Regions from separate parts of the Vibrio misgurnus genome, predicted to be linked through region 2. Evidence: riboswitches for the same ligand, from Rfam matches in the RefSeq annotation. Region 2 holds a riboswitch; each other region holds the start of a gene.
What was found. A riboswitch is a leader RNA that binds a small molecule or an ion and turns the genes downstream of it on or off. The one in region 2 is predicted to bind lysine.
Positions count from the first base shown of each region.

Region 1: another riboswitch for lysine. It lies ahead of OOK74_RS13225 (Na+/H+ antiporter NhaC family protein); the one in region 2 lies ahead of lysC (lysine-sensitive aspartokinase 3).
Region 3: another riboswitch for lysine. It lies ahead of OOK74_RS04745 (Na+/H+ antiporter NhaC family protein); the one in region 2 lies ahead of lysC (lysine-sensitive aspartokinase 3).

Region 1 covers NZ_CP113242.1:316,820-320,105, reverse strand. The annotation lists gene OOK74_RS13225 (Na+/H+ antiporter NhaC family protein) at 56-1,645, opposite strand; lysine riboswitch at 1,724-1,896, opposite strand; gene emrD (multidrug efflux MFS transporter EmrD) at 2,044-3,249, opposite strand.
Region 2 covers NZ_CP113241.1:291,762-295,047, reverse strand. The annotation lists gene OOK74_RS01415 (PglL family O-oligosaccharyltransferase) at 1-1,396, shown strand, start outside; lysine riboswitch at 1,558-1,735, shown strand; gene lysC (lysine-sensitive aspartokinase 3) at 1,846-3,198, shown strand; gene metH (methionine synthase) at 3,258-3,286, opposite strand, start outside.
Region 3 covers NZ_CP113241.1:982,882-986,167, forward strand. The annotation lists gene OOK74_RS04735 (inosine/guanosine kinase) at 1-604, shown strand, start outside; gene OOK74_RS04740 (H-NS family histone-like protein) at 668-1,084, opposite strand; lysine riboswitch at 1,500-1,682, shown strand; gene OOK74_RS04745 (Na+/H+ antiporter NhaC family protein) at 1,798-3,286, shown strand, end outside.

The DNA of each region.
Region 1 (3,286 bases), on a different replicon from region 2:
ATTTGGTCAGCGTGACAGGGGAGGGTTATTCACTCTCAGTTAGTTAGGTATTAACTTAGGCGTTAACCGGTTGCTGTTTTTGCTGCTGCCAGCGAGTTTGGCGCAAATGAAAGCCACAAAACAGCACAAACCATACGCTACTCGCCGCTAAACCGGCCCACACCGAGTGCAGTAAGCCCATCGCCAAATAACCCAATAATGCTCCGCTAGCCGCGCTGAGCGCATAGGGCAACTGAGTGACCACATGGTCGATATGATGGCTGCCTGCACCCGTGGCGGAAAGAATACTGGTGCTAGAAATTGGTGAAGCATGATCGCCAAACACTGCGCCAGCCAGTACCGCAGAAAGAGTCGGCAACATTAGGCTAATATCCGATGCGGCCGCTATATCGCCGGCTAACGGCAGCATAATTCCGAAAGTGCCCCAACTGGTACCAGTGGCAAAGGCCATCAAACAAGACAGCACAAACACTAAGGCAGGCAGCAGTTCAACCGGCAGATTGCCTTGAGTCAAGGAAGCGAGATAGACCCCAGTTTGCAGATCGCGCACCACGCCACCAATCGTCCATGCAAACAGCAAAATGATGATAGCGGGCATCATGGCCATCACCCCTTTGGGGGCGGTCGCCAGCCAAGTTTGTGCGGAAAGCTTTAAGCGCAATGACAAAGCCACCGAAACCGCGAGGCTACACAACGCAGCATAAACCAAAGACTGAGCCACATCGGTGTTTTCTAACGCTCCAATCAAGGAAAAGGGCTGCTCGGCTGCGACTAATGCGTGGTTACCGGTATAGAGCATAAAGAACAGGGTAGTGATGGTCAGTACCGCGATGGGTAACACCATATCCAGCATTGTGCCTTGTGCGCTGTCGCCGCCTTCCATATCTAATCCGGCCGGACGACCTTTGTGCTCATCCCACAATTTGCCTTCACGCGCCCACGCTTCATGTTGGCGCATCGGGCCAATATCCATCGGCAGGAAGATCACCACAAGCACCATCAGCAGGGTAAATACTGCATACAGATTCATCGGGATCATCTGTACAAAAGCAGAAATGGCACTGATTTCTGTCATCTCATGCGCGGTTAAAATGCCGCCAATCAGGGCAATAATATAAGCCCCCCAAGAAGAAATCGGAGTGATCACACACACCGGTGCAGCAGTCGAGTCGAGCAGATACGCTAGCTTAGCGCGTGAGATTTGGAAACGATCGGTCACCGGGCGGCAAATCGCCCCCACTGAGAGGCTATGAAAGAAATCGTCAATAAAAAAGGCAAACACCATCAAGCCAGTCAGCGCTTTGGCACTGCGGCGATCTTTACATTTGCGCTCTGCCCATAAGGCGAAAGCGCGGGTTGCGCCGGATGCGGTCATTAAACTGATCAAGCCACCGAGCAGCAGCATAAACAGCAGCATATTGATGTTTTCAGTGTTGGGCGCACCCTCTGACCACAATAACCCGCTAATTTTAGCCAACAGATATTGCAAAGTCGTCAGGGGGGAAAAATGGTTGAGCATGACGGCACCAGCGATAATCCCTGCGCCTAGCGAGAGTAAAACTCGGCGCGTGGTGATCGCCAGTAGCACCGCGAGCAGCGGCGGAATGACCGAATAAATCGAGTCAGAATAAAGGGCTAAATTCATGGATCTCACATCACCTTTTCAGGTGGAGATCTACCAGCAGGATAAAAAACACATTTCAGCGAAATAACACTTCTTATCCTTCAAGGTAGCGCTCCATAGACAACAAACTATGGCAGTCCGGCATTTGTTCAATGCTGGCCCAGCGAACGTTGATGACGCAACGAACGCTTCGGCGCTGTACCCTTTAACCAGTCCTCATCGGGGTCAACCTACGACTGGCGACTCATGAACAGCGCGCCTCTACTTAAAGGAAGTATCACGTTGAGAAGTTGATTCAAAACGTGATATGGCGCGTATATTACTGCCTTTTTAGTCGACGACAAGATTTAATTTTGTCTTTTCCGCCACGAAATGGATCTCGTATGGCATAGCCGATTGATAGCGCTAACGTTTTGCGGTTACACCGCAAGCGGCATCTCATCCGCTGGTGGTTGTTTGCTATAAACTCGTTTTAGCCCCCACAGTGCGATGATCGACATCAGCAACATAATCATGCCGAGTGGTAGCTGATTTGTCGCCGGGTACATGGCCGCGAGCAAAGTCGCTAAACCGGCCCCTAAATTCTGCATTCCTCCCAAAATCGCCCCGCCAGTCCCAGCATGATAAGGGAAAGGGGAGAGCGCACCCGTGGTGGCGGCTGGGAATAAAATACCGGCACCGAGAAAGTAAATGGTTGCCCCGCTGATCAAAGACCAAGCGTTGGTGATGTCAAACAAGCCCGGCAGCATGATCACTAATGAACCAATCAGGATGGCACTTAAACCAACCTGCATGGCCATTTTTTCACGCCAGTGCTGGCTGATAAGGTTAGACAGCCAAGCTCCGGTTAAATAACCTGGGATCGGCAGTACAAACAGTAAACTTACCGTTGTCGCAGGCAGCGCCAATACTCCGCCCAATAACACCCCAGCCGCGGCTTCAAATACTGCGAGTCCGGCGAAGGTTGCCACTAAGCAGATCAAATAGCCTTGGAAGCGGCGGGTAGCAAGCACATGCTGATAGCTGCGCAACACAGGTTCTTTCCGGCGAGCGTGGGCAGGTAGCGTTTCTATCATGCGGGTTAGCATAGTGATCACGACCGCGATAGCAAACAGCGATAAAAATAAGTAGCTTGAACGCCAACCGAAGGTTTCCGTCAGTACGCCGCCTAACACTGGCGCGACCAGCGGTGAAAAAATCAAACACATGCTGATTAAACTATTGACTTTGTGCAGGCGTTCGCCCTCAAAACAATCACGCGAAAGGGTGCGTGACATCGCGCCACCACAACCAATTCCTAAGCCTTGTACAAAGCTGCCGATCAGAAACCATGAGTATTGATGAGCAAAAAGCGCCATCAGTGAACCCAAAATATAGATCAGTAATCCTGCGATGATGATCGGTTTACGGCCAATCCGATCGGACAGAGTACCGTAGACAAATTGCGATAAACCGTATGGGATAAGATAACAAGCCATGACCGCCTGTAATGCGGCGGGTGAAACCAGAAACTCTTGTGCCATGTAGCCGATAGAAGGCACGTACATCGTTTGGGTTGCCTGACCGACTGCAGTCAGAATAGCGATAAAAAAGGTTAATTTTGCAACGGAAAGTGGGGCAGACATCGTTATCTCCAGCTAAAAACCATATCTGATTAAAATC
Region 2 (3,286 bases):
ACTGCAACAATTTCGCTTCAGCAATAAACATAAGCAGCGACTGCTGTGGTTTATTCTGCTCGCCAGTCTCATTGAAGCCATGATTGGTTTAGTGCAATATTTTTACTTAGCGCCCGGCAATCCATTTGGCTATGACAGTGTGGCCAATCGTCCTTATGGTATTTTTCAACAACCCAACGTCATGGCGAGCTTTTTAGCGACCGGGCTAGCGCTTTCAGGCTATCTACTCGCACGGCAACCGGAGAAGTACGACGCCCATCTCAGTAAAATGGGAATGTTGTATATCACACCAATACTCACGGTGCCGTTATTACTCGTACTGGCCTCGCGTACCGGCTGGATTGCCAGTTTAATCAGTATTATTTTGATCGCCGCTTACCTATACAGATTCGCCTCTCGCCAACGCTTTACTCTCTGGTTACTTGCGATTGGGCTCGGGCTATGCGCCGGCTTTGCGGCGATGCATAGTCAAAACAGCGCTGATTGGGTAGCCAATAAAACCGATCTCGAAAGCCCACGCCGTTACACCTTTCCACAAGCCATCGATATGATCATCGAAAAACCCTTCACTGGTTATGGTTATGGAAAATTTGAAGCACAATATCTGCTGTATACCGCTCGCCAGCATCAACTTAATAGCCACTACCCAGCCGGCCTTGCCGCCATGGATCATCCACATAATGAACTGTTGTATTGGGGCGTTGAAGGAGGAATGCTGCCAGTTCTGGGGATTTTATTGGCAGCCTGTGCGTGTATGCTGCGCATTTATTCCGCCAAACGCGGTACGCGCTTAGCGATGCTGGCACTGTTGGTGCCGATCACTTTACATGCACAATTGGAGTATCCATTTTATCACTCGGCCATTCACTGGATCACTTTCATTATCTTGATCTATTGGGTTGATCAGCGGGTCGCGCGTTACCGACTGGCCAATTTCAGTCTTATCAGTCAATCACTACTGCGTATGCTGAGCTTAGTGATGCCGATTATCACCAGCTTGTATATGGTTAGCGCATTGCAAACCAATTATATACTTACTCAATTTGAGCAATCGCAACCGCGAGATCCCGAGCTACTCAAGCTGGTGACCAATCCGATAGTTTGGCAAGACCGATTGGACTGGGATATTTACAGTACTTATCTGCACATTGGCTTGCATGAACAAAAACCACAGTTGATTGAACCTTATGTGCAGTGGTCACATCAAGTGATTCAACATCAACCACGCCCTACTTTTTACAGTAATTTAATTTTGGCCTACCAAGGATTAGGTGATAACAGTCGTGCTCAGCAAATCTGTACTGAGGCAGAGTTTCTATTTCCCAATCAGGATTTCAGTCATATTCAGTATCGCTCATCAGTAACGACAGTCGCACCATCACAAGCAACACCATAAGTGGTTTCACTCCATCCCAACTTGCGGTGATAACCTCACCGCAAACCTTGGCAGCATCTTGAAACGGCAAATCATTGTCACTGAAATGTTATGTTTATTTGCACTTGAAGCACAATTTATCGTTGACAATATTTGACCAACACCGTTCAATGAATGCGCTATCTAGCAGAAGAGGAGCACTACCCAGGCAGATGTTTTGTGGAGCCTCAACTCCAAAACAGAACATTCAGGGGGAGTAGTGCCGAGGTGAATCAAAGTTGCGGCTTTGGTTTATCGGTTGAATGGGCTGAATCCCTTCAACTGTCATCAGTTCGGATCTGATGAAGAGCTTCGAAGGGACACCTTTCTATTGTCACCCCTCTATTTTGCTCTATAACAACACTCTCTTCACAACATTGGACGTTGGGTTTACCAACAACTCGTTTTTCAGGAAGTCTGGGAGAATTGCCGTGAGCACATTTAACGTCGCCAAATTTGGTGGTACTAGTGTCGCCAACTTTGAAGCGATGAGCCGTTGTTCGGCCATCATTGAAAATAATCCACAAACCCGTTTAGTGGTCAGTAGTGCCTGTTCTGGGGTCACCAATTTATTGGTTGAGCTGGCCAATGGCGTGGCATCCGCCGATCGCCGTCGAGCGATTTTACAACAACTGACCGATATCCATTATGTGATCATCGACCAACTGGCAGATCCCACTCGGGTCGAACAACAAGTCAAAGAGGTATTAGATACGGTAGCCAGTGCCGCCGAAGCCGCGGCATCACATCCCAACAAAAAATTAACCGATCAGTTGGTCGCCAGTGGTGAATTGATCTCCACCTATATTTTGACCCAATTGATGTGCGAACGGGGTGTCAATGCGGTACGTTTTGATATTCGTGAAGTACTACGCACCGACAGTCACTACGGCAAAGCTGAGCCACAGTTAACGGAAATGGCTGCGTTGGCTCAACAAAAATTGCTCCCACTTTGTCAGCAACATGTGGTGATCACACAAGGTTTTATTGGCTCCGATGCACAAGGGAATACCACTACTTTAGGCCGCGGGGGCAGTGACTACTCTGCCGCGTTGATTGCGGAAGCGGTGCAAGCTTGCGGCTTGGAAATTTGGACCGATGTGCCAGGGATCTACAGTACCGATCCACGTATTGCATCTAAAGCCGCACCGATTGCCGAGATCAGTTTTAGTGAAGCGTCAGAGATGGCCAATTTTGGCGCAAAAATTCTGCATCCATCGACCTTGTTACCCGCAGTACGGCACGGTATTCCGGTATTTGTAGGCTCGTCGAAAGAGCCTGAAAAAGGCGGCACTTGGATCCGGCAACAGGTAACAAGCGCCCCCTTGTATCGTGCCCTGGCACTGCGCTGCAACCAAACCATGGTGACGCTGCGTAGTGCGCAGATGTTCCATGCCTACGGCTTCCTAGCTAAGGTATTTGAGATTCTGGCTAAACATAAACTGTCGGTAGACCTGATCACCACCTCTGAGATCAGTGTGTCACTCACCTTAGATAAAACCGATACCTCTGGTGGCGCGCCTGAACTACCAGAAGCAGTTCGAGCAGAGCTAGAAGCGTTGTGCAGCGTCGAAGTCGAATACAATTTGTGTTTAATTGCGCTGATTGGCAACAAGATGAAAGAGAGCCGTGGCTACGCTAAACAAGTGTTCAGCGTGTTGGAAGATTATAACTTGCGTATGATCTGCTACGGGGCCAGCGCACACAATCTGTGTTTCTTATTACCTGAAGCCGTCGCCAAGCAAGCGGTGCAAAAACTACACACTGAGCTATTTGAAAAATAATCTCATAAAAAAATGAGAGGCCACATCCGGTGGCCTCTCACAATTCAACCGCTCGCTAATTACACCTCTAAGTTAGGCGCTAACCACT
Region 3 (3,286 bases), 690 kb from region 2:
AGATGATCCACAATTTTGGCAAGAATTTTTACGTGAACATGTCACTGTAGTGGCGATGAACGAGGACGAGGCTTTAGCACTCACCGGTGAAAGTGATCCGCTAGCCGCTTCAGATAAGGCCTTGGATTGGGTCGATTTAGTGCTGTGTACGGCTGGGCCTGTGGGTTTATTTATGGCCGGATACACGGAAGATTCCGCGAAACGTCAAACCTCGTTACCATTATTACCGGGTTCAGTGGCAGAATTTAACCGCTATGAATTTAGTCGCCCAGTGCGTAAAGAGAGTTGTATCAATCCTATTCGGGTTTATTCGCACATTTCGCCGTATATGGGTGGACCAGAGAAGATAAAAAATACTAATGGTGCTGGAGATGCAGCATTATCAGCTTTATTACACGATATGGCGGCCAATAAATATCATAAAGAAAATGTGCCTAACTCGAGCAAGCATCAACATGAATTTTTGACTTATTCTTCTTTTTCTCAGGTGTGTAAATATTCTAACCGTGCGAGTTATGAAGTATTGGCACAACATTCTCCTCGTTTATCGCGCGGGCTTCCTGAGCGTGAAGATAGCCTCGAAGAGGCGTATTGGGAACGATAATAAAAAAGGCTCCATTTCGGAGCCTTTTTTATAACTAAATGCTTTGGAATAGTTACTTTGCAATTAAATAGCAAAAACGTCCAAAGATTTACCCGCATCGAGTGCTTTTTGAATCGCTAAAGGTGTGCGACCTTGGCCTGTCCAAGTTTTCTCTTCACCATTAGTGTCGATATACTTGTATTTAGCAGGACGAGGTGCGCGTTTGCCTTTGCTGCTTTTGGCTTTCATTTTGGTTTCGCCAGACAGCGCAGAAATAAGCGCTTCTAGGTCAATGCCATCTTTTGCCATTTGTTCTGCAATCGCTGCTAATTTCGCATCTTGCTCAGCACGAGCTGCCATTTCTTCCGCTTCAGCTTCTTTACGCTCTTGAACGACGGTCGTTAATTTATCTAACGCTTCTTCAAGTTGCTCAAAAGTTAGCTCGCGTGCATAAGCACGTAGGCTACGAATATTTAATAAAGTCTTAGTGATTTCCGACATTACCATTTCCTGTTCACAAATTGGATACGAGTTAATATTAAACCTAGCTTATTATTCTGACAAGTTATTCGCTGTAAATAATAATTCAAAATAGTAAGAAAGTAAAAATATAAAAATTATTGAGTAAAAGAAGGTAAAGAACCGTCGTCGCTGTGATTTGTTGATCATCGATTATGCATATAAACATGGTTGCCTGATACTTATCACACCAGTAAATAATATATATGCGATATATCCAGCCTCCGGTTTTTTTTATGAAACGAGTCTCTAATAAGTGATTGATTTGCGAGCCGTAACACGAATTTTTCCACGCGAAAGCTAGTTGCATTGCGATTTTTGTTCAGTAAAATAACCACTACCTAATGCGAAAAGCATCTTTGAATGAGCCAAATGAATGGGTCTGATAAGATGGGGGTTTCGCCGTAGAGGCGCGATTACGAAGAGTATCCACAATTGGGGTGATGCCAATCAATGGTGGAGAAAGGCGTTGTCGCCGAAGTCAACTTGCCGATCACAGCAGTTGGCTGGGGTTGCATCAAATAGGTGTAACACTGCCATAGTCTATATTTTTGTTAAACTATGGAGCGCTACTGTAGGGTTGGGTGAAGTGTTCGCTTCCCTTTCGCTTAGTTCAACATAAATTAAGTGGACATGAAGTCGCTTAATTTGTCTGCAGTAGATCTCTAACCATTTTTTACTGGTTTAGGAAGATCATGAATTTAATCGATTTTGCTTCTTCGCCACTCTCTGTTTTACCACCACTGGTAGCATTGAGTCTGGCTATTATTACTCGTCGCGTACTCCTGTCACTCGGAGTGGGTATTTTCTTAGGTGCTTTACTGTTAGCGGATTATGCGCTCGGCCAATCAGCACAATATATTGCGACTCGAGTCGGCAGTGTATTTATCGAAGATGGTGCGATTAATGCGTGGAATATGAGCATTGTTGGCTTTTTACTGCTGCTGGGCATGATGACCGCTTTATTGACCCTGTCGGGCGGGACGCATGCTTTTGCTCAGTGGGCTCAAGTTCGAGTAAAAAGTAAACGCGGCTCTCAATTATTGGCGGCATTTTTAGGCGTATTCATTTTTGTGGATGACTACTTTAATAGCCTCGCGGTGGGGTCAATTTCTCGCCCAGTGACGGACCGTTTCTACGTTTCTCGCGCCAAATTAGCTTATATCCTAGACTCTACTGCCGCGCCGATGTGTGTTGTGATGCCCGCCTCAAGTTGGGGTGCTTACATTATGACCATTATTGGCGGTATTTTGGTGGCGCACGGGATCGAAGAGTATTCTGCGTTAGGTGCCTATCTACGTTTAGTACCGATGAACTTCTATGCGATCTTTGCGTTGCTGATGGTATTTGTTGTGGTGTGGTTCAAAATCGACGTTGGCCAGATGCGCAAACATGAAATTGCAGCCTCTCAAGGACGGGGATTTGATGAAGATCCGAGTACCGATGCGCCATCGGCTCATCAACTTAATGAAGAGCTCGATATTGAACAAAGCCCGCGTGGCAGTGTATTAGATCTGGTATTGCCGATTGTGTTTTTAGTAGTGGCGACGATCAGTGCCATGATTTGGACTGGCGCGAGCGCGTTAACTGAAAGTGGCAAACCATTTGATATTTTTGGTGCTTTTGAAAATACCGATGTAGGTACCTCACTGGTTTATGGTGGCCTAGTCGGTTTGGCGATGGCGTTTATTACTGTACTACGTCAAAAGCTGCCAGTTAAGCAAGTGGCCAATACCTTGTGGATCGGCGCAAAATCGATGTTTGGTGCGATTTTGATCCTCATCTTTGCATGGACGATTGGTTCGGTGATTGGTGATATGAAAACCGGTACTTATCTCTCTTCATTGGTGCAAGGCAACATTCAACCTTACTGGTTACCGGTGATTCTGTTTGTTCTGTCTGGTGCGATGGCATTCTCGACCGGAACATCATGGGGCACATTTGGTATTATGCTGCCGATTGCGGGTGATATGGCTGGTGCAACCGATGTGGCCTTAATGCTACCGATGTTGGGTGCGGTATTAGCCGGATCGGTATTTGGTGATCACTGCTCGCCGATTTCAGATACGACCATTTTGTCATCGACGGGTGCACGCTGTCACCATATCGATCACGTTGCTACTCAGTTGCCTTACGCATTAGCGGTGGCTTTAGTTTCTGCGATTGGTTATGTGGTACTCGGTA